4 regions of the Dryocola baronae genome follow, and region 3 is predicted to be linked to each of the others. Evidence: predicted binding sites of a transcription regulator. Region 3 holds the regulator's gene; each other region holds the start of a gene.
What was found. Region 3 encodes PurR, which represses purine synthesis genes. Its sites were predicted from a motif close to CANGCAAACGTTTGCNTG; they were not measured.
Positions count from the first base shown of each region.

Region 1: a site for PurR is predicted at 3,171-3,188, ahead of ACSPHG_RS18495 (nucleoside-specific channel-forming protein Tsx). Genes of this name have one in related genera too.
Region 2: a site for PurR is predicted at 2,802-2,819, ahead of ACSPHG_RS00230 (nucleobase:cation symporter-2 family protein). Genes of this name have one in related genera too.
Region 4: a site for PurR is predicted at 3,310-3,327, ahead of gltB (glutamate synthase large subunit). Genes of this name have one in related genera too.

Region 1 is NZ_JBINNY010000001.1:3,893,088-3,898,762, reverse strand. It holds gene secD (protein translocase subunit SecD) at 1-962, shown strand, start outside; gene secF (protein translocase subunit SecF) at 973-1,944, shown strand; gene ACSPHG_RS18495 (nucleoside-specific channel-forming protein Tsx) at 2,137-3,021, opposite strand; gene ACSPHG_RS18490 (SadB/YajI family lipoprotein) at 3,425-3,961, opposite strand; gene nrdR (transcriptional regulator NrdR) at 4,114-4,563, shown strand; gene ribD (bifunctional diaminohydroxyphosphoribosylaminopyrimidine deaminase/5-amino-6-(5-phosphoribosylamino)uracil reductase RibD) at 4,569-5,675, shown strand, end outside.
Region 2 is NZ_JBINNY010000001.1:47,817-53,491, reverse strand. It holds gene recG (ATP-dependent DNA helicase RecG) at 1-999, shown strand, start outside; gene gltS (sodium/glutamate symporter) at 1,441-2,643, opposite strand; gene ACSPHG_RS00230 (nucleobase:cation symporter-2 family protein) at 2,871-4,262, shown strand; gene ACSPHG_RS00225 (AsmA family protein) at 4,388-5,675, shown strand, end outside.
Region 3 is NZ_JBINNY010000001.1:2,272,472-2,278,146, forward strand. It holds gene punC (purine nucleoside transporter PunC) at 1-1,193, opposite strand, end outside; gene punR (DNA-binding transcriptional activator PunR) at 1,308-2,246, shown strand; gene purR (HTH-type transcriptional repressor PurR) at 2,243-3,268, opposite strand; gene cydH (cytochrome bd-I oxidase subunit CydH) at 3,561-3,650, shown strand; gene sodB (superoxide dismutase [Fe]) at 3,848-4,429, opposite strand; gene ACSPHG_RS10735 (C40 family peptidase) at 4,553-5,386, opposite strand.
Region 4 is NZ_JBINNY010000001.1:4,514,561-4,520,235, reverse strand. It holds gene gltB (glutamate synthase large subunit) at 1-3,278, opposite strand, end outside; gene mnmL (tRNA modification radical SAM protein MnmL/YtqA) at 3,960-4,892, shown strand; gene arcB (aerobic respiration two-component sensor histidine kinase ArcB) at 4,954-5,675, shown strand, end outside.

The DNA of each region.
Region 1 (5,675 bases), 1.6 Mb from region 3:
GCCGCGTGCCGGGTGATTCCGAAGTGAAGCAAACCCGTGAAGGCCAGCCGATTGTTATTTACAAGCGTGTGATCCTCACCGGTGACCATATCACCGACTCCACTTCCAGCACCGATGAGTACAACCAGCCGCAGGTTAATATTTCCCTGGACGGCGCTGGCGGTAACATCATGTCTAACTTCACCAAGGACAACATCGGTAAACCGATGGCGACCCTGTTCGTGGAGTATAAAGACAGCGGTAAGAAAGACGCAGCCGGTCGTTCCGTGCTGGTGAAACAAGAAGAAGTTATCAACGTGGCGAACATTCAGTCGCGCTTAGGTAACAGCTTCCGCATCACCGGTATTAACAACCCGAATGAAGCTCGTCAGCTCTCTCTGCTGCTGCGCGCCGGTGCGCTGATTGCGCCGATTCAAATTGTTGAAGAACGTACCATCGGCCCAACGCTTGGTATGGAAAACATCAAACAGGGTCTGGAAGCGTGTCTTGCTGGTCTTGCGGTTTCCATCATCTTCATGCTGTTCTTCTATAAGAAGTTTGGCCTGATTGCGACCTCTGCGCTGCTGGTAAACCTGATACTTATCGTCGGTATTATGTCCCTGCTGCCGGGAGCGACGCTTACCATGCCGGGTATTGCGGGTATCGTCCTAACCCTTGCGGTGGCGGTCGATGCTAACGTACTGATTAACGAACGTATTAAGGAAGAACTTAGTAACGGCCGTTCGGTACAGCAGGCTATCAACGAAGGTTATCAGGGCGCGTTCAGCTCGATTTTCGATGCCAACATCACGACGCTTATCAAGGTCATCATCCTGTATGCCGTAGGCACCGGGGCTATTAAAGGCTTTGCGATCACGACCGGTATTGGTGTAGCGACGTCCATGTTTACCGCGATCGTCGGTACCCGTGCCATCGTAAACCTGGTGTACGGCGGCAAACGCATCACCAAGCTGTCTATCTGAGGAGTGCGTTGTGGCACAGGAATATACTGTTGAACAATTAAACCATGGCCGTAAAGTCTACGACTTTATGCGCTGGGATTTCTGGGCGTTCGGTATCTCCGGACTCCTGCTAATCCTTTCCGTGGTGATTATCGGCGTGAAGGGCTTTAACTGGGGTCTGGACTTCACCGGCGGTACGGTCATCGAAATCTCGCTGGAAAAACCAGCGGATTTGGACCAGATGCGCCAGGCGTTAGAAAAGGCGGGCTTCGCTGAGCCGCTGGTTCAGAACTTCGGTAGCAGCCGTGACATCATGGTGCGCATGCCTCCTGCTCAGGGTGAAACCGGCGGGCAGGTGCTGGGCAGCAAGGTGCTGAGCGTGATTAACGAAGCGACCAGCCAAAACGCCGCCGTTAAGCGTATTGAATTCGTGGGGCCTAGCGTGGGTGCCGATCTGGCGCAGAACGGCGCGCTGGCTCTGCTGGCCGCGCTGATTTCCATCCTGGTTTACGTTGGGTTCCGCTTCGAATGGCGCCTGGCGGCCGGTGTGGTTATCGCGCTGGCGCACGACGTGGTGATCACCATGGGCGTGCTGTCGCTGTTCCATATCGAAATCGATTTAACCATCGTCGCGTCACTGATGTCGGTTATCGGCTACTCGCTTAACGACAGCATCGTGGTATCGGACCGTATTCGTGAGAACTTCCGCAAGATCCGTCGCGGTACGCCTTACGAAATCTTTAACGTTTCCCTGACCCAGACGCTGCACCGTACATTGATCACATCCGGTACCACATTAGTGGTTATCCTGATGCTGTATCTCTTCGGTGGTGCGATGCTGAAAGGCTTCTCCCTGACGATGCTAATCGGTGTGTCGATCGGTACAGCTTCTTCTATCTACGTTGCGTCCGCGTTGGCGCTGAAGCTTGGCATGAAGCGCGAGCACATGCTGCAGCAGAAAGTAGAGAAAGAAGGCGCGGACCAGCCGTCCATTCTGCCTTGATTGATTTGATGTCAGATAAAACCGCAGCCAACGTGCTGCGGTTTTTTTTCGCCTGAAGCATGCGACAGATGTAAAAAAGCCAGCGGTTAAGCTGGCTTTAGCTGTTATGTCGGGTGGCGTATTCGCTTATCTACCCTACAAATTCAGGGCTCGTAGGTCGGGTAAGCGCAGCGTCACCCGACATAGCAGGTCTTAGAAGTTATAGCCCACAACCAGGTAACCACCCCAGCCTGTAGAGCGAACGCTGAAGTCGCCGTTGCCGAAGTTCAGGCTAGCGTCGTCGTTCCACTGACCGCCGTTGTGCCAGTAACGGGCAACCACCGAGTAGTGCCAGTGATCGTAGTTCAGCGCAAGGATGTGGCTAGAGGCGATAGAATCATTGGTACGTGCTTTACGGCCGTTCAGGTCGCGGAAGTCGTCGTTGCCAAGATCGGAACCCCAGTCGAAGTTGGTGAAGCCGATATAGCTCAGGTTACCGCCCCACAGGGAGGTAATCGGCACGAAGTATTTCACCTTGAAGCGGTAACCGTCCCATTCGTTTTCGTTTGCGGCACCGTAGTTCTGCCACTGGTATTTGGCATACACGTTCATCGACAGGCTCATTGGCAGACCGGTGTCGATGTCGGTACCCAGACCCATGTACCAGGTGCTCTGACGACCGGACTTGTTGCGGCCCATGTCGTAGATATAGTTGTTAGCCACGTACCATTCTTTGAACGGGCCGAAGCTCAGGTCGGCACCGGTCAGCTTATCAATAGAGAAGCGAGGCTCAATTTCCATAAACAGTGGCGAACCGTGGTTCCAGATACCCTTCGCGTCGGTGTTACCGCCGAAGAAAACCGGCGCATCCATATAGCCGTAAAAATCGAACCAGTCTTTTTTGGCGAAAGCTTCATATTCCAGATAGGTGTCGTTGCGGATCTGCGGCCCGAAGCGGGTGTGGTAGCTGCCCACCACGTTTACGCTCTGGTGCCACCAGTCGGAAAGGTATTCGCTGCTTTTAGTGTCTTCCGCGCTTGCGGAGAAAGAGCTTGAAAGTGCCAGAACGGTGCCGGCCGCCAGAATAATTTTTTTCATATTATTTGCCACTGTTTACATGATTCCCGTGAGGGGAGGAGGTGAGTCGCCACCCGAAGCCATCAACCATTCACCTGGTTTTTAATTGGCGCGCCTATTATAGAAATCCCTGCTCACAAAAATATGTTTCATTTCACATTATCATCACACACGTAATCGATTGCGTTCACGATTGCGCACATTAAAAACGGCGCGATTGTACCGGGTTCATCAAATTAAGCAAATCGATGTCCGGGCGTTACAAGTAAATGTGATGGGTGTCACGAAGTGCGATAAGAGAAGGAAATGATAAATTGCTTAGCGAAAGGTGCGGGAATATGTAACAGCATGCTTTGGCTGGGGCGGGTCGGATAAGTGCCAGCGCCGTCCGGCATTTTGTGGCAGACGGCGCTAATGCGGTTTATTACTGCACAGGCTGAATATCGTGAATCCGTATAAAACCGAGCTGGTCTGGCGTAATTCCCGACAGGCGCAAAGGAAGGGTGACATCGCTCGGCGCCAGAATGCTGGCCGGAGCGTCGATCTGCTGTGTTTGCACGTTGACTTCCTGGAAGCTGTCCGTGGTGCCCTGGATCTGGCCCCATTCCACTTTCCCCGTAAACGCCGGGAGCGGCTCGTTGGACTCGCCTTTAATCGTCAGCGTGGCCCGCGTGCCGTTAGCCTCCGCTGCGACGTTGCTCAATGACATCTGCAAATTGCCGATCTGGCTGTTCAGGCGCGCTGGCGTATTGGAGCCCGGCAGCAGATAAACGCCGGTAGTGGATTTGGCGTTCAGCGCGTTCTGCTGGGTGAGCTTCACCGTCTGGTCGCTAAGCTTCATCATTTCCTGGTTCAGAGAACCCACCTCGTGTCGCATCTGGCGCACTTCGGTTTGCTGGGCGCATGCGGTGAGGCTCATCAGGCTGCCTACCAGGAAAAATCTTAGGTAAGTCTTTGTCATGGCTTGTAATTCCTTACACGATAATCCTTTGTTAAGCGTAGCTCTTTGCGGAGAAAAAGTCATATTTCACCGCTTACGCCAGTCGTTACCTTTGTACTCCCGTAACTTCGCGGTAAACTGTTGCCCAATTGTATAATCCCACAGGACGCGCCATGCATTGCCCATTCTGTTTCGCAGTAGACACCAAAGTGATCGACTCCCGTCTTGTTGGCGAAGGATCTTCCGTGCGTCGCCGCCGGCAGTGCCTGGTTTGCCACGAACGCTTCACGACCTTTGAAGTGGCCGAACTTGTGATGCCGCGCGTGGTGAAGAGCAACGACGTTCGCGAACCCTTCAATGAAGACAAGCTGCGCAGCGGTATTCTGAAAGCGCTGGAGAAACGGCCGGTAAGCTCTGACGACGTAGAAATGGCGGTCAACCACATCAAATCGCAGCTGCGCGGCACCGGCGAGCGCGAAGTGCCGAGCAAAATGATCGGCAATCTGGTGATGGAACAGCTTAAAAAGCTCGATAAAGTGGCCTATATCCGCTTTGCCTCCGTTTACCGCAGCTTTGAAGATATCCGCGAATTTGGCGAAGAAATCGCCCGCTTACAGGACTGACCCTGATGTCGCTTGACGAAAAATTCATGGCCCGCGCGATGCAGCTTGCCAAACGCGGCCGCTTTACCACCATGCCAAATCCTAATGTCGGGTGCGTGATTGCTAAAGATGGCGAGATCGTGGGCGAGGGGTATCACTTCCGGGCGGGCGAACCGCATGCGGAAGTTCACGCGCTGCGTATGGCGGGTGAAAAGGCGCGTGGCGCAACCGCCTACGTTACGCTCGAGCCTTGCAGCCATCACGGGCGCACGCCGCCGTGCTGCGATGCCTTAATCGCCGCAGGCGTAACGCGCGTTGTTGCGGCGATGCAGGACCCGAATCCGCAGGTTGCCGGGCGTGGGTTGTACCGCCTGCAGCAGGCGGGCATCGACGTAAGCCACGGGCTGATGATGGACGAGGCGGAAGCCCTGAATCGCGGCTTCCTCAAGCGCATGCGCACCGGCTTCCCGTACATCCAGCTTAAGCTGGGTGCCTCGCTTGATGGCCGCACCGCACTGTCAAACGGCGAAAGCCAGTGGATTACCTCTCCCGAATCCCGCCGCGACGTGCAGCGTCTGCGGGCGCAAAGCGCCGCCATCCTCAGCAGCAGCGCAACCGTGCTGGCGGACGATCCTTCGCTGACGGTTCGCTGGAATGAATTAGATAGCACCACGCGGGAAATCTACGCCGAAGAGAACCTACGCCAGCCAACGCGCATTATTATCGATAGCCAAAACCGCGTCACGCCGCAGCATAAGCTTGTCTCGCAGCCGGGGGAAACCTGGCTTGCCCGCCGCCGCGCAGATGAACACACCTGGCCGCAAGGCGTGGAGCAGTTCATCGTGCCTGAGCACAACGGTCACCTGGATTTAGTGGTGATGATGATGCTGCTCGGCAAACGCCAGGTTAACTCCGTGTGGGTGGAAGCGGGCGCAACGCTTGGCGGCGCGCTGCTCCAGGCGGGGCTGGTCGATGAGCTTATCGTCTACGTCGCCCCTAAGCTGTTAGGCAACGATGCGCGCGGCCTGTGCAACCTGCCGGGGCTTGATAAATTAGCCGACGCGCCCGAGTTTACATTCAGCACCGTACGGCAGGTTGGGCCGGATCTGTGCCTGCATTTGACGCCGCTTTAT
Region 2 (5,675 bases), 2.2 Mb from region 3:
GCGCAGCAGGATGCCATCGCCAGCGGCCAGGTGTCGATGGTGGTAGGTACGCACGCCATTTTCCAGGAACAGGTGCAGTTTGCCGGACTTGCGCTGGTGATCATCGATGAGCAGCACCGTTTTGGCGTGCATCAGCGGCTGGCGCTGTGGGAAAAGGGCCAGATTCAAGGCTTCCATCCCCACCAGCTCATTATGACGGCAACGCCGATCCCGCGTACCCTGGCGATGACCGCCTATGCCGATCTGGATACCTCGGTCATTGACGAACTGCCGCCGGGCAGAACGCCGGTGACAACCGTCGCCATTGCGGACACCCGCCGTAACGAGATTATCGAACGCGTGCGCAGCGCCTGCACCACGGAAAAACGCCAGGCCTACTGGGTTTGTACGCTGATTGAAGAATCCGAATTGCTGGAAGCACAGGCGGCGGAAGTGACATGGGAAGAGTTAAAGGCTGCCCTGCCAGACCTTAACGTTGGCCTGGTGCATGGGCGCATGAAGCCGCAGGAAAAACAGGCCGTGATGCAGGCGTTCAAAGAAGGCAATATTCATCTGCTGATCGCCACCACGGTTATTGAAGTGGGCGTGGACGTACCCAACGCCAGCCTGATGATTATCGAAAACCCCGAACGCCTCGGGCTTGCCCAGCTCCACCAGCTGCGCGGCCGCGTTGGCCGTGGTGCCGTGGCTTCCCACTGCGTGCTGCTCTATAAATCCCCGCTGTTCAAAACGGCTCAGCTAAGGCTGCAGGTGCTGCGGGACAGCAACGACGGCTTCGTCATCGCGCAAAAAGATTTGGAGATTCGCGGGCCGGGCGAGCTGCTCGGCACTCGCCAGACGGGGAGCGCCGAGTTCAAAGTGGCGGATTTACTGCGCGATCAGGCGATGATCCCAGAAGTTCAAAGGCTTGCCCGTCATATCCATGAACGCTACCCGGAACAGGCAACCGCGCTGATTGAGCGCTGGATGCCCGAAACGGAACGCTATTCGAACGCGTAATTTTTTTGGCGGACTCGGTGGATGGCGCTAAACGCTTATCCACCCTACAAACCGCACAATTTCGCATTTAGTAGGTCGGATAAGGCGCAAGCCGTCACCCTACAAACCGCACAACACCGCGTTCAGTAGGTCGGATAAGGCGCAAGCCGCCATCCTACAAACCGCACAACGCCGCATTCAGTAGGTCGGATAAGGCGCAAGCCGCCACCCGACAAACCGCACAATCCCGCATTTTAGTAGGTCGGATAAGGGCAAGCCGCCACCCGACAAACCGCTCAATCCCGCATTTTAGTAGGTCGGATAAGGCGCAAGCCGCCACCCGACAAACCGCACAATCCCGCATTTTAGTAGGTCGGATAAGGGCAAGCCGCCATCCTACAAACCGCACCACGCCGCATTCAGTAGGTCGGATAAGGCGCAAGCCGTCATCCGGCAAAAGCCTTACGCAAACAGCGGCAGCATCAGGTAAAGCTTAATCACAATCGCGTTCACGATATCGATAAAGAACGCGCCCACCATCGGCACCACCAGAAACGCCATGTGCGACGGGCCGAAACGTTCGGTAATCGCCTGCATGTTCGCAATAGCCGTCGGCGTTGCGCCAAGCCCGAAGCCACAGTGCCCGGCGGCCAGCACCGCTGCGTCGTAGTTTTTGCCCATCAGGCGGTAGGTCACGAAGATCGCATACAGTGCCATAAAGATGGTTTGCACGGTCAGAATCGCCAGCATCGGCAGCGCGAGCGACGCCAGCTCCCACAGCTTGAGGCTCATCAGCGCCATGGCGAGGAACAATGAAAGGCAGACGTTGCCCAGCACCGACACGGCACGCTCGAAAACGCGATAAAAGCCCAGCATAGCCATGGTGTTGCTGAGGATCACCCCGACAAACAGCACGCAGACAAAGGTCGGCAGCTCAAAGGCCGTCCCCTGGATCAGCTGCGCCATAAGCTTGCCGACGGTCAGGCAGATGGCAATCATGGCGATAGTTTCGATGAGCACCAAAGAGGTGATAACGCGCCCGACATCAGGCTTTTCGAAAGCGCTCGGAATTTCGCTATCGTCCGGCGTACCTTCCGGGTTGGAAGAGTGCTTAACCAGATAGCGTGCAACCGGGCCGCCGATCAGGCCGCCAAGCACCAGGCCGAAGGTTGCGCACGCCATCGCGACTTCCGTCGCGTTCTGGAAGCCATAGCGCTCGGTGAACAGCTTGCTCCAGGCCGCTCCCGTTCCGTGGCCGCCAGAAAGCGTGATCGATCCCGCCAGCAGGCCCATCAGCGGGTCCATGCCCAGCAAGGTCGCCATGCCAATACCGATGGCGTTCTGCATGATGAGCAGGCCCACCACTACAAACAGGAAAATACCCACGACTTTGCCGCCGTTACGCAGGCTGGCGATGTTGGCGTTGAGTCCGATGGTGGCGAAGAAGGCGAGCATCAGCGGGTCTTTGAGGCTCATATCAAAATCAATTTCCCAGCCCATGCTCTTTTTCAGAACCAACAGGGCGAGGGCGACTAATAATCCACCTGCTACCGGCTCGGGGATGGTGTATTTCTTAAGCAGCGGTACGGAGTGGACCATTTTCCTGCCCAGTAACAACACGAGGGTTGCTGCGACAAGGGTTGAAAGGGTGTCGAGATGAATCATAGAAGTGCTCCTTTTTGCGCATGAGTGGTGCCGGCGCTCTACATTCCTTCGCTGATATTTCTGGGGGTAGAAAAATCAGCAGTTGGATTTTAACCAAAAAACGGCCAATCGTTATATAAAAACGTCGTTATATGAGTTTTAAATATTAGGAATGCCCCCATGCAAACGTTTGCTTTTACCATGCAGTCCGTTAAAATCTCCGCTTTTCCACCACGGGAATTTATCTGATGTCCGTAAATGCCGTTGAGTCAGAAAAAGCGCAATCGATTGCCAAGACTCAAAATAGTGAACTGATCTACCGCCTCGAAGACAGACCTCCCCTCCCGCAAACGCTTTTCGCGGCCTGCCAGCACCTTCTGGCTATGTTTGTCGCGGTTATCACTCCGGCACTGCTGATTTGCCAGGCTTTGGGCCTACCGGCATCAGATACGCAGCACATTATCAGCATGTCGCTGTTCGCATCGGGCGTGGCCTCCATTATTCAAATTAAAGCCTGGGGCCCGGTTGGCTCGGGGCTGCTGTCGATTCAGGGAACCAGCTTTAACTTCGTTTCGCCGCTGATCATGGGCGGGATGGCGCTGAAAAACGGCGGCGCGGACGTGCCAACGATGATGGCCGCGCTCTTCGGTACGCTGATGCTGGCTAGCTGCACGGAAATGGCGCTTTCCCGCGTGCTGCACCTCGCGCGCCGCATTATTACCCCGCTGGTTTCCGGCGTGGTGGTGATGATTATCGGCCTGTCGCTGATTCAGGTTGGCCTGAACTCCATCGGTGGCGGCTATGCGGCGATGAACGATCACACCTTTGGCGCGCCGAAAAACCTGCTGCTGGCCGGTGCCGTGCTGCTGGTAATTATCCTGCTGAACCGCCAGCGCAACCCGTATCTGCGCGTCGCGTCGCTGGTTATCGCGATGGCCGTGGGTTACGCCCTCGCCTGGGCGATGGACATGCTGCCGCAGACCGTCGCGCCGACGAACACCGATTTGATTATGGTGCCGACGCCGCTCTATTACGGCCTGGGCATCGACTGGAATCTGCTGATCCCGCTGATGCTGGTGTTTATGGTGACGTCGTTGGAAACCATCGGCGATATTACCGCCACCTCTGACGTTTCAGAGCAGCCCGTGTCCGGCCCGCTGTATATGAAGCGCCTGAAGGGCGGCGTGCTGGCGAACGGCCTAAACTCCTGCGTTTCCGCCGTCTTCAACACCTTCCCGAACTCCTGCTTCGGCCAAAACAACGGCGTGATCCAGCTTACCGGCGTGGCCAGCCGCTACGTCGGTTTTGTGGTGGCGCTGATGCTGATCGTGCTGGGCCTGTTCCCGGCGGTAAGCGGCTTTGTGCAGCATATTCCTGAGCCGGTGCTCGGCGGCGCAACGATTGTGATGTTCGGGACTATCGCCGCCTCCGGCGTGCGCATCGTTTCACGCGAGCCGTTAAACCGCCGTGCGATTATGATTATCGCGCTGTCTCTGGCGGTGGGTATGGGCGTGTCGCAGCAGCCGCTGATTCTGCAGTTCGCGCCCGAGTGGCTGAAAACCCTGCTTTCCTCCGGCATTGCCGCCGGTGGCATTACCGCGATTGTGCTGAACCTGATTTTCCCGCCTGAGAAAGATTGATGTGCCTCACGCGCCGGCGATTTGTTGCCCCCGGCGCGTGAAACCCTCCCTGACAAACTCATCCTTGAGCTATAACGGTAAATGGGGCATAACTCCCTTACCGAAACTTCATGGGATGGAAGACAATGAAATTTCTAGGAAAGCTTATTGCGCTACTGGTGGCGATCGTTTTGGTCGTGCTGGTTGCCGCTTATTTCCTGCTTCAAACCCGCTGGGGGGCAGGCCAGCTCGGCAAATGGGTGAATGAGAACACCGACTACGCCTTTTCGTTTAACGAGATGGATCACCGCTGGGCTTCGCCCATGCACGTCACCTTCAATAACGTTACCTTTGGGCGCAAGGGACAGCCCGCGACCCTCGTTGCGCAAAGCGTGGATATCGGCCTTAGCTCGCGTCAGTTCTCGGAGCCGATGCACGCGGACACCATTTTGCTCAAAAGCGGCACGCTGAACCTTAGCCCGGACGCCGCTCCGCTCCCCTTCCAGGCCGATATGCTGCAGCTCAACGATATGGCGCTGAACAGCCCCAATACCGAATGGGATCTGCGCGCGCAGCGGGTAAGCGGTGGCGTAACGCCGTGGCAGCCGCAGCAGGGCAAAGTGCTGGGCAGCACGGCTGACATTCAGTTTAGCGCCGGGTCGATGACGTTAAACGGCGTTCCGGCAAGCAACGTGCTGCTGCAGGGCGCGATTCATGACAACCAGGTCACGCTGTCTACTATCGGCGCGGATATGGCGCGCGGTTCGCTCACCGGCACGGCAAGCCGCGGGGCGGACGGCTCGTGGGAGATTGGCAGCCTGCGCCTGAACGATATCCGCCTGCAAACCGATAAATCCATCAGCGATTTCCTGGCGCCATTAGGCCTGGTCCCGTCGCTGAAAATCGATAGTCTGGAAGTCACCGACGCGCGCCTTGAGGGCAAAGGCTGGGCGGTAACAGATTTAGATCTCAGCCTGCGCAACCTGACGCTCGCCAACGGCGGCTGGCAGAGCGTAGACGGAAAGCTGTCGCTCAACGCCAGCGATTTCATCAACGGTTCGCTGCAGCTTAACGATCCCATCGTGAACATCGACTTTACCAACCAGGCCGCCGTGCTGCGCCAGTTCACCTCGCGCTGGGAAAGAGGCATGGTTCGCGCTTCCGGCCAATGGGAGCGTAACAACAGCCAGCTGGTGCTCGATGAGGTGGTGTTCGCCGGGCTGGAATACACGCTGCCCGCAGACTGGAAGAAACTGTGGCTGGAGCCGGTTCCGGAATGGCTCAATTCGGTGACGGTGAAGAAGCTGTCGGCAAACCGTAACCTGATTATCGACATCGACCCGAACTTCCCCTTCCAGCTCACTTCGCTGGACGGCGTGGGCAACAATCTGGAAGTGGTGCGCAGCCGCCAGTGGGGAATGTGGGACGGTAATC
Region 3 (5,675 bases):
TGCGAGGAGGAGGCCTCGGCGGTCTGCCAGGATTTCTCACGGCTGACGCGCTGCAGCAGATAGCCAAGCATCGCCAGCACCACGGTTGCCAGCATGACGCTGGTGGTGGTGAGCAGCGGGGTGGCGACCAGCCAGGAAACCATCAGGCTCGCGAAGAAGCACAGGCCCAGTTGCAGTGTGTTTTGCAGCGCGGCGGCCTTGCCCGTGGCCTGCGGAAACGGCAGCAGGGCGCTGGCAACCACGATCGGGTAAATCGCACCGTTCGCCATCGCCATGATGCAGAACGGAATAAGCAGCAGCGTCAGGTTAGCGTGGCCGCTGACGGCAACGGCCCAGGTGGCGAAAACGCTCAGCGTGTAGAGCGCCAGCAGCCACGGCAGCATCTGCTTGCCCTGCCATTTTTGCAGCGCGCTGCGGCAGCCGTAGCCGCCAATCAGGAAGGCGACGGTCTGCGGCATATAGCTCAGGCCAATCGCTGCCGGGCTGTAGCCCATGGCGTTAAGGATGAACGGCGAACCGGTAAGCCATGCGAAGAAGCTCGCGGAACAGGCGGCGTAAACCAGCACGTTGCCGCTATAAACGCGCGAGCGCAGCAGGGAAAGGAAGCTCACGCGGTTTTCATCGGTCTGCGGATGATGCTGGGTGCGCGGCTTAAGGCGCAGCGTTGGGATCATCAGCAGCAGGGTGATGGCGAACAGGGTGGCGAAAATAGCCTGCCATTCGAAGTGGTTGAGGATCCAACTGCCCAGCAGCGGAGCCAGCGCCGGGGAAAGCCCGACCAGCGGCATAATCGTGGCGAAGATGCGGTTAGCACGGCTTGCCGGATAGTAGTCGGTCACCAGTGCCTGCCAGCTAACGGCCGCGGAACATACGCCCACCGCCTGAATAAAGCGCAGCACGAGCAGCGCGGTTGCGCTTTCGACCCACAGCATGCCGATGCAGCTTACGGCGAAAATACCTAAACCAATCAGCAGAACCGGTTTACGCCCGAAGCGATCGGACATCGGTCCCCACATCAGCTGCGCGAAGGCGAAGCCCGCCAGGAACAGGCTCAGGCTTGCGCTGACGGCGGAGGCTTCGGTGTTCAGATCCTGCTGGATAGCGGCAAAGGCTGGCAGATACATATCGGTGGCGAGGAACCCCAGCACGCTCAGCCCGGCCAACCAGATAAGAAATCCTTTTGATGGTTGCATAATTTTCTCTTGAGTTATTTGCAGGTTAATAGCGGCGAGAGTGTACGGAGTGCAAACCGGCTTGTGAAACGCTAATATTTGTAGATTGCGTTCAAAAAATTTGCAGGCAGAAATATGTGGTCAGAATATTCGCTGGAAGTCATAGACGCCGTGGCGCGTAACGGCAGTTTTAGCGGCGCGGCGCAGGAGCTGCACCGTGTCCCTTCTGCCATCAGCTATACGGTGCGGCAGCTCGAGGACTGGCTGGCCGTTCCGCTGTTTGAGCGCCGCCACAGGGACGTTGAGCTTACGCCCGCCGGGGCCTTCTTTTTAAAGGAAGGACGTTCTGTTATCAAAAAAATGATGACGACGCGGCAACAGTGCCAGCAGATCGCTAACGGATGGCGCGGGCACCTGGCTATCGCCGTCGATAATATCGTCAAGCCCGAGCGCACGCGCCAGCTGGTGCTGGATTTCTATCGCCACTTCCCTGATATCGAACTGCGCGTTTTTCAGGAGGTGTTCAACGGCGTGTGGGACGCGCTGGCCGACGGGCGGGTAGAGGTCGCGATTGGCGCAACACAGGCCATTCCGGTGGGTGGACGGTACGCGTTTCGCGATATGGGCGCGCTGAGCTGGCGCTGCGTGGTGGCAGCGGAACACCCGCTGGCGCAGCGTGAGGGCGCGCTGAGCGACGAGGAGCTGCGTTCGTGGCCTTCGCTGGTACTGGAGGATACCTCCCGCTCGTTGCCAAAACGCATCACCTGGCTGCTGGACAACCAGCATCGCGTCGTGGTGCCGGACTGGGAGTCAGGATCGGACTGCCTGAGCGCGGGGCTGTGTATCGGCATGGTGCCGTCGCATATCGCCAGACCCTGGCTTGTCAGCGGCGCGTGGCGAGAGCTGGCGCTGGAGAACCCGTTTCCGGACGCGGCCTGCTGCCTGACCTGGCGGCAAAATGACGCCTCTCCGGCACTGAGCTGGCTGCTAGATTATCTGGGGGATAGCGAGACGATGAATCAGGAGTGGTTAAGGGAGCCTGAAGCGGGACTTCAGGCTCGGACGGAGGATTAACGGCGGTAGTCGCGGAACGGCCCGTCCGCTACGGAACGGCGCTCAATCAGGCGAGGATGAACTTCAATCATCTGCGACTCTTCGCGTTTATTCACTATGCGGTCAAGCAGCATGTTGAAGGCCGTTTCGCCCAGCGTCTCTTTTGGCTGATGAATGGTGGTCAGCGCCGGGGAGAAATAGCGGGCGTTGCGCACGTTGTCATAGCCGATAATTGAGATATCCTGCGGCACGCGCAGGCCCATTTCGTCCGCTGCACAAATCGCGCCCATGGCCATAATATCGCCGCCGCAGAAGACGGCGGTAGGGCGATGGGACTGGCCGAGGATCTGCTGCATGGCGCGGTAGCCGGATTCCGGCTCGAAATCGCCCTGGACTATCCAATTTTCCGGAATGGCGATTTTCGCCTCTTCCAGCGCCTTCATAAAGCCAGCATGGCGGCCGCCGCCGGTATTACGTTCCATCTGCCCGGGAATGGCGCCGATTTCACGGTGGCCGCGTTCGATAAGATAACGCCCGGCCAAATAGCCGCCGTGGAAGGCGTTATCAACCACGGAGTCGGTGAAGTCCGCGCGCGCTTCGCCCCAGTCCATGACCACCATCGGAATATGGCGATACTCTTCAAGCATGGTCAGCAGGGTATCCGGGTATTCTGAGCACATCACCAGCAGGCCGTCGACGCGCTTTTGCGCCATCATCGACAGGTAGGCGCGCTGCTTTTCGAAGTTGTTGTGCGCGTTGCCAAGAATCAGGGTGTAGCCCTTTTCAAAGCAGCTGTTTTCCACCGCTTCAATGATTTCGGCGAAATAGGGTGCTTCGCTGGAGGTGGCAAGCAGGCCAATCGTTTTGGTGTGATTAACTTTCAGGCTGCGCGCAACGGCGCTCGGCGAATAGTGTAATTCTTTGATAGCCGCCCAGACCGCGTTGCGCGTTTCTTCCGCCACAAAACGGGTTTTGTTAATAACATGTGACACGGTTGTAGTGGAAACGTTTGCGCGTTTCGCCACGTCCTTGATTGTCGCCATTAGATGTCACTCCAGGCCATATCGTAAACTCCTGATAATTCGTCTGTTAAACGTTTGCGTTCGCTAACTCCTGGGCAACTTTTGGGCTGCGGCATGTCGGGAAGGCGACATAAAACGGGAGGAGGGCGTTGAATTGATTGTACGCAGTAAATTAGCGAGGGATTTTGGCTTATCTTTTCTCAAAGTGGAAGAGGGAAAACCAATATCATCATAAATCCAGGAGGATTTTTGCCGCTGATTGTGGGAAAATCACGCTACACACCGTTTGTAGGGTATTAAAAGGAGATTAACGATGAGCACCGATCTGAAATTTTCCGTCATCACCACGGTTATCGTTCTGAGCCTGATTGTTGCAGGTGCCTTAACCGCCGTTCTGCACTGATTTAAAGAGGCCGCGTTTGCGGCCTTAATTTTTTGTTTTTTGTCGGATGGCGCTGCGCTTATCCGACCTACGGAAGGCCGATGAACGGTGGGGCGAATAATCATTATGTCGGATGGCACTTCGTTTATTCGACCTACAGATTTGGCATTTAGTAGGGTGAATAAGCGCTAGCGCCATCCACCAAAAACCACCGACTCTTAAGCCGCCAGGTTTTTCGCTACAAATTCCCAGTTCACCAGCGCCCAGAAATGCTCAAGATAGTTAGGGCGGGCGTTGCGGTAATCGATGTAATAAGCATGTTCCCACACGTCTACCGTCAGCAGCGGCTTCGCGTCGGTTGTAAGCGGCGTGCCCGCGTTTGAGGTCGAAACGATAGCCAGGCTGTTGTCCGGGCGCTTCACAAGCCAGGTCCATCCCGCGCCGAAGTTCTTCACTGCTGCGTCGGTAAACTGCTGTTTAAATTCCGCAAAGCTGCCAAATGAAGCGTTGATGGCGTCCAGCACAACGCCCGTTGGTTCGCCGCCCGCGTTGGGTGCCAGGCAGTTCCAGTAAAACGTGTGGTTCCACACCTGCGCTGCGTTATTGAACACGCCGCCTTCAGAAGTGCGCACGATCTCTTCCAGTGATTTACCCTCAAACGCGCTGCCCTTCACCAGATTGTTCAGGTTAGTGACGTAGGTTTGATGATGTTTGCCGTAATGGTATTCCAGCGTTTCTGCGGAGATATGGGGAACCAGTGCATCTTTCGCATACGGTAATGCAGGTAATTCGAACGACATTGCAAACTCCTTATTATTTTGAACACAGCTAAATAACCACATTTAGTGTGGCTTTAGGGTAACAAATTGAAAGGATAAGCAAAAGGAGAAGAAACCCTGCCCGTTGAAGGGCAGGGGGAGGGATTAACGAATGGTTTTTGGCGTCATGACGCGTTTCGCGCCGACATAGTGGCGCTGCCAGTAGTCTTCGCTAAGCGAGGTAATCTGGATGTCGCGACCGCTGCGCGGGGACTGGATGAACTTGCCGTTGCCGACGTAAACGCCAACGTGATCGGCTGTGCCGCGCCCCTGGGTGCGGAAGAAGACCAGATCGCCGCTTTCCAGTTCGCCACGGTTAACCGATGCGGCATCGCGCAGGTGGTACATTTCATTGGCGGTGCGCGGAATGCGGAACTTAACCAGGTCTTTATACGCGTAATAAACCAGACCGCTGCAGTCGAACCCGGTGCGAGGCGAGGTGCCACCCCAGCGGTACGGTTTGCCTATCTGGCCCATCAGTTTGTTCATCGCCGTTTTCTGCGCTTTCTGCACGCGGACCTTGTGGGCCTGGGCAATCGTCAGATTTTTATCGCCTTTCACCGTCACGCATTTGGCTTTGTGGCCTTTGCGCGCTTTGGTGCACTGTTTGGTTGAAGCGATGGCTGAGGTTTTAGCAGGCTTAGCGGTTTTTAAAGAAGATTTTTTACTGGAGTTTTTTGCGAGGGTTTTGCTTTTAACGGCTGGCGTAGTTTTCGCTGTTTTCTTCTTTTCCGTAGCGGCTGCTTTCTTAGTGGATTTCTTGGTAGAGATGGAACTGGTTTTTTCTTTTCCTTTGCTCGCTTTTGCCGTGCTCTTCGCCGCGTGGGCTTTGTGAGCAGCAACAGGCCGCGCGTGCTCAGACGCGTGAGTCAAAGGTGTATAAGGCAAGGTAAATAGCAGAGCACAGAGCGTGATAGAGATTTTTGTTATCCGCGCCACTCGACAATCCCCTGATAAATGAAGGCACGATGAAGACCATCATGCCTGCGTATGATTTTTCGAAACCCGCCGATTCTAATGCATATACCGCATTAAAGTTAATAACCTTTTTGTATCGAGGCCGGGTTTCGTTACCGTGCGCAAAAAATTTAACCAATTATAGGCTTAGAAGGCGATTTATTGATCGAGTATTGGGCATTTTGCAGATTGGCGTACCTGGGAAAAGTGTTATTCTTAAAACATGTTTAGCATTCCCCATGCGGTCGGAAATAACCCTGCAAATTTTGGT
Region 4 (5,675 bases), 2.2 Mb from region 3:
CCGAAGCCGAAGCTTTCAGCGCCGAGGATCGCCGCTTTGATGATGTCGAGGCCGGTTTTCAGGCCGCCATCAACCTGCAGGCGGATCTTATGGCGTAAGCCGTTAGCGACCAGCGCCTGCTGTGTTTCCACAAGGCCCAGCTCCCACGGACAGCCCGCGTACTTCACGGAAGAGAGCGGGCTTGCGCCCGTGCCGCCGTCGTAGCCCGCGATAGTAATCAGGTCCGCATAGGCTTTTGCCACGCCGGTGGCGATGGTGCCGACGCCCGGTTCGGAAACCAGCTTCACGGAAATCATCGCCTTCGGGTTAACCTGTTTCAGGTCGAAAATCAGCTGTGCCAGGTCTTCAATCGAATAGATATCGTGATGTGGCGGAGGTGAAATCAGCGTCACGCCCGGCACGGAATAGCGCAGCTTGGCGATGTATGGCGTAACTTTATCGCCGGGCAGCTGACCGCCTTCGCCAGGTTTCGCGCCCTGGGCCACTTTAATCTGAATAACGTCGGCGTTGACCAGGTAGGCTGGCGTCACGCCGAAGCGGCCGGAAGCGACCTGCTTGATGCGCGACACTTTGTTGGTGCCGTAGCGCGCCGGGTCTTCGCCGCCTTCGCCGGAGTTGGAGTTCCCGCCGATGCTGTTCATCGCTTCAGCTAAGGATTCGTGCGCTTCCGGGCTTAACGCGCCGATGGACATGGCGGCGGTGTCGAAGCGTTTGTACAGCTCGGCGGCTGGCTCAACGTCTTCAATGCGTACGCTTTCACCCTGCGGATTCAGCGCCAGCATATCGCGCAGCGTTGCCACCGGGCGTTCGTTCACAAGCTTCGCGTACTCTTGATAATCTTTGTACTCGCCGCTGTTCACGGCTTTTTGCAGCGTCTGCACCACGTCCGGGTTGTAGGCGTGATATTCGCCGCCGTGGACGAACTTCAGCTGGCCACCCTGATCCAGCGGCTTGCGGACCAGCCACGCGCGCTTGGAAAGGTTCAGCAAATCCTGCTGGAAGTCGTTAAAGCCCGCACCGCCGATGCGGCTGACCACGCCCTGGAAGCACAGTTCGGAGACTTCTTTATGCAGGCCGACTGCTTCGAACAGCTTTGAGCAGCGGTAGGAGGCGATAGTCGAGATGCCCATTTTGGACATGATCTTGTACAGCCCTTTGTTGATGCCGTTGCGGTAGTTCTGCATCACGCTGCGGTAGTTTTTGTCGATAGCGCCGGTATCGACCAGCCTTGCCAGCGATTCGTAGGCGAGGTACGGGTAAATTGCCGTTGCGCCAAAGCCCAGCAGCACGGCGAAGTGGTGCGGGTCGCGGGCGGAGGCGGTTTCAACGATGATGTTGGCGTCGCAGCGTAGGCTCTTCTCAACGAGGCGAGTCTGGATCGCACCGACCGCCATCGGGGCCGGAACCGGCAGGCGGTTTTTGGCAATGTTGCGGTCAGACAGCACCAGCAGAACGGTGCCGCTGCGCACCATGCGCTCGGCCTCGTCGCACAGGGCGCTGACGGTTTCGTGCAGCGATTGGGTGGTGACGTCGTAGGTGATGTCCAGCGTGTCGGCGCGGTAATGCTGCTCTTCGAGCTGCGTAAGCTGCTGGAAATCAGACCACAGCAGGATCGGCGATTTGAAGCTCAGGCGGTGCGCCTGGCCTTCCGCTTCGCAGAAGACGTTCATTTCGCGGCCGATGCTGGTGGCAAGCGACATTACGTGGGCTTCACGCAGCGGATCGATAGGCGGGTTGGTCACCTGCGCAAACTGCTGGCGGAAGTAGTCGTAGATAATACGAGGCTGGCTGGAAAGCACGGCAAACGGCGTATCGTCGCCCATCGAGCCAACCGCTTCCTGGCCGTTTTCGCCCAGCACGCGCAGGATGGAATCCAGCTCTTCGCTGCTGTAGTTAAACTGCTTCTGGAAGCTGGCGAGCGTATCGTCATCCAGTTCGCGCGTGCCCACTTCTTCGTCCGGCAGGTCTTCAAACGGCACCAGGCGACGGACGTTGTTTTCCATCCACTCTTTATAAGGGTGGCGGCTCTTTAAGTCGTCATCGGTTTCCGCGGAGTGAAGGATGCGGCCCACGCGGGTGTCGATAACCATAAGCTCGCCCGGGCCTACGCGGCCTTTTTCCACCACTTCGTCCGGCTGGTAGTCCCAGATGCCGACTTCTGAGGCGCAGGTAATGAGCTTGTCTTTGGTGATGACGTAGCGGGCAGGGCGCAGGCCGTTACGGTCAAGGTTACAGGCGGCGAAACGCCCGTCGGACATAACGATACCGGCCGGGCCGTCCCACGGCTCCATGTGCATGGAGTTAAAGTCGAAGAACGCGCGCAGCTCCGGGTCCATGTTCGGGTTGTTCTGCCAGGCTGGCGGAACAAGCAGGCGCATGGCGCGCACGATGTCCATGCCGCCCGCTAACAGCAGTTCAAGCATGTTATCCATCGAGCTGGAGTCCGAGCCGGTTTCGTTAACGAATGGCGCAGCATCGTGCAGATCGGGGATCAGCGGGGTCTGGAATTTGTAGGTACGCGCGCGCGCCCACTGGCGGTTACCGGTGATGGTGTTGATCTCACCGTTATGGGCCAGGTAGCGGAACGGCTGTGCCAGCGGCCAGCGCGGCACGGTGTTGGTGGAGAAGCGCTGGTGGAACAGGCAAATGGCCGATTCCAGACGCAGGTCCGCCAGGTCCAGGTAAAAGCGCGGCAAATCCGCCGGCATACACAGACCTTTATAGATGTTAACCAGGTTTGACAGGCTACAAACGTAGAAGTCTTTATCATCCTGGATGCGTTTTTCAATGCGGCGACGGGCGATAAACAGGCGACGTTCCATATCGCGCGGGCGCCAGCCGGCAGGTGCATTAACAAAAATTTGTTCGATGCGAGGCTTGGAGGAGAGGGCGATTTCACCGAGCACGTCTTCGTTGGTCGGCACTTCGCGCCAGCCAACGATCGACAGGGTTTCGTTCTGTAGCTCTTCTTCAACAATACGGCGGCTTGCTTCGGCAAGAACGGGGTCCTTGCTTAAGAAAATCATGCCTACGGCATAGTTTTTAGCCAAACGCCAGCCGCGCTCTTCGGCAACGATGCGGAAGAAACGGTCGGGCTTTTGTAATAGCAGGCCGCAACCGTCGCCGGTTTTGCCATCGGCGAGTATTGCACCACGGTGCTGCATTCGGGCCAGTGCGTGAATAGCGGTACGCACTACCTTGTGGCTAGGTTCGCCTTCTATGTGGGCGATCAGGCCGAAACCACAGTTATCCTTCTCAAGGGATTTATCGTACAACATATCAGTGAACCTCCCCAGGCTCTACGTGATTCCCGATACCGTTTGCGCGTGGGCGCAGCAAGGGCATGGCGACGGGGTTTGCGCATCTACGCTTACCTCGCGTGTCGCCCTCTTCATGTCCAACGCATCCGGTGTCACAAGTGTTGAGGACTTGCTTTAGAGGGAATCTAAATTACTGCATAAATATGATGGGCACAGAACCCATCCAGAAAGCTTCCAGCGGATTTCCAAGTTATCGGGAAAGCTGGGACAGGTCAAATGGCATTCTTATTTATACGTAATTGTGCTAAGAGGTGATTAACTGGCTGATGATAAAGGTTATTTTGTCTTTTTGGGGCTGATTGCATGGCCGGGGAACGAGGCGGGTTATGTGATCTCTCTCACTGTCTGCAAGCCAGCAAAAGTCCAGACCATGCTGACTATGCTGATATTGCCAGCACGTTGTGCTGCTATCCGTCGTTGGCGTGCAGCATGACACTGTTTTTCACCAGCCGTCATATTCTTTCAATAATCGACGTGTATATAAGCAAATGTAATGGCATTGCTGGGTGAATAGTGTTGCACTTATTTTGCTTGATTATGCAATAGATAAAGCTGCGCCAGAGCGATTGATCCAGGTCATCGCCGATTAACGCAGAAAATGGCAGGCTAAGCCCCTTTTTCGGGCCGGCCCATCAGATTATGCAGTTACAGAAATTAGTCAATATGTTTGGTGGGGATCTTACTCGCCGCCACGGGCATAAAGTCCATAAACTCACGCTGCACGGCGGTTTTAGCTGCCCCAACCGCGACGGCACCATCGGCCGCGGCGGCTGTACGTTTTGCAACGTCGCCTCCTTTGCTGACGAAGCGCAGCAGCATAACTCGATTGCCGAACAGCTCGCGCACCAGGCGAAGCAGGTTAACCGCGCCCAGCACTATCTTGCTTACTTCCAGGCCTACACCAGCACCTGGGCAGAGGTTCAGGTGCTGCGCTCCATGTACCAGCAGGCTATCGGCCAGGCGAATATCGTCGGCCTGTGCGTGGGCACGCGGCCCGACTGCGTGCCGGACAGCGTGCTGGATTTGCTCAGCGAATATCACGAGCGGGGCTACGAGGTCTGGCTGGAGCTGGGCCTGCAAACCGCGCACGACAAAACCCTGCACCGCATCAACCGCGGCCACGACTTTGCCTGCTATCAGGAAACCACCCGCCGCGCCCGCGAGCGTGGCCTGCGGGTGTGCAGCCACCTTATCGTCGGCCTGCCGGGAGAAGGGCAGACGCACTGCATGGAAACGCTGGAGAAAGTTGTTGAGACCGGCGTGGACGGCATCAAGCTTCATCCGCTGCATATCGTTGCGGGCAGCACCATGGCAAAAAGCTGGCAGGCCGGGCGGCTACAGGGCATTGAGCTGGAAGAATATACGGTGACGGCGGGGGAGATGATTCGCCACACGCCGCTTGATGTCGTCTACCATCGCATCTCCGCCAGCGCCCGCCGCCCTACGCTGCTGGCCCCGCTGTGGTGCGAAAACCGCTGGACCGGCATGGTCGAAATCGACAGGTATTTGCTCGAGCACGGCCCGCAGGGATCGGCGCTTGGCACCCCGTGGGATCCCACTCTTATCTCGTAATTCCTGAGCGTTACGCCTTTTTGCGGTATATTTAGCGGATTGTTGGCGAAGGAAACGTTCCATGAAGCAAATCCGGTTACTGGCGCAGTATTACGTTGATTTAATGGTGAAGCTCGGGCTCGTGCGCTTCTCGCTCCTGCTGGCCTCGGCGCTGGTGGTGCTCGCCATCTTCGTGCAGATGGCGGTCACCATGCTGCTGCGCGGCGAAGTCGAGAGCATCGATGTGGTGCGTTCCATCTTCTTTGGCCTGCTGATTACGCCCTGGGCGGTCTATTTCCTTTCGGTCGTGGTTGAGCAGCTTGAGGAGTCGCGCCAGCGGCTGTCGAAGCTTGTCGATAAGCTCGAAGAGATGCGCGAGCGCGATCTCAAGCTGAACGTGCAGCTCAAGGACAATATCGCCCAGCTGAATCAGGAAATCGCCGACCGTGTTAAGGCGGAAGACGAACGCCAGACCATGCTGGAGCAGCTCAAGGTAGAGATGCAGGAGCGTGAGGAAACGCAGATTCGCCTCGAGCAGCAGTCTTCATTCCTGCGTTCGTTCCTCGACGCCTCGCCGGACCTCGTTTTCTATCGCAATGAAGATAAAGAATTCTCCGGCTGCAACCGCGCGATGGAGCTGCTGACCGGCAAAAGCGAGAAGCAGCTGGTTAACCTGAAGCCGCAGGATGTCTACTCGCCGGAGGCGGCGCAAAAGGTTATCGAAACCGATGAAAAGGTCTTCCGCCACAACGTTTCTCTGACCTACGAACAGTGGCTGGACTATCCTGACGGGCGCAAAGCGTG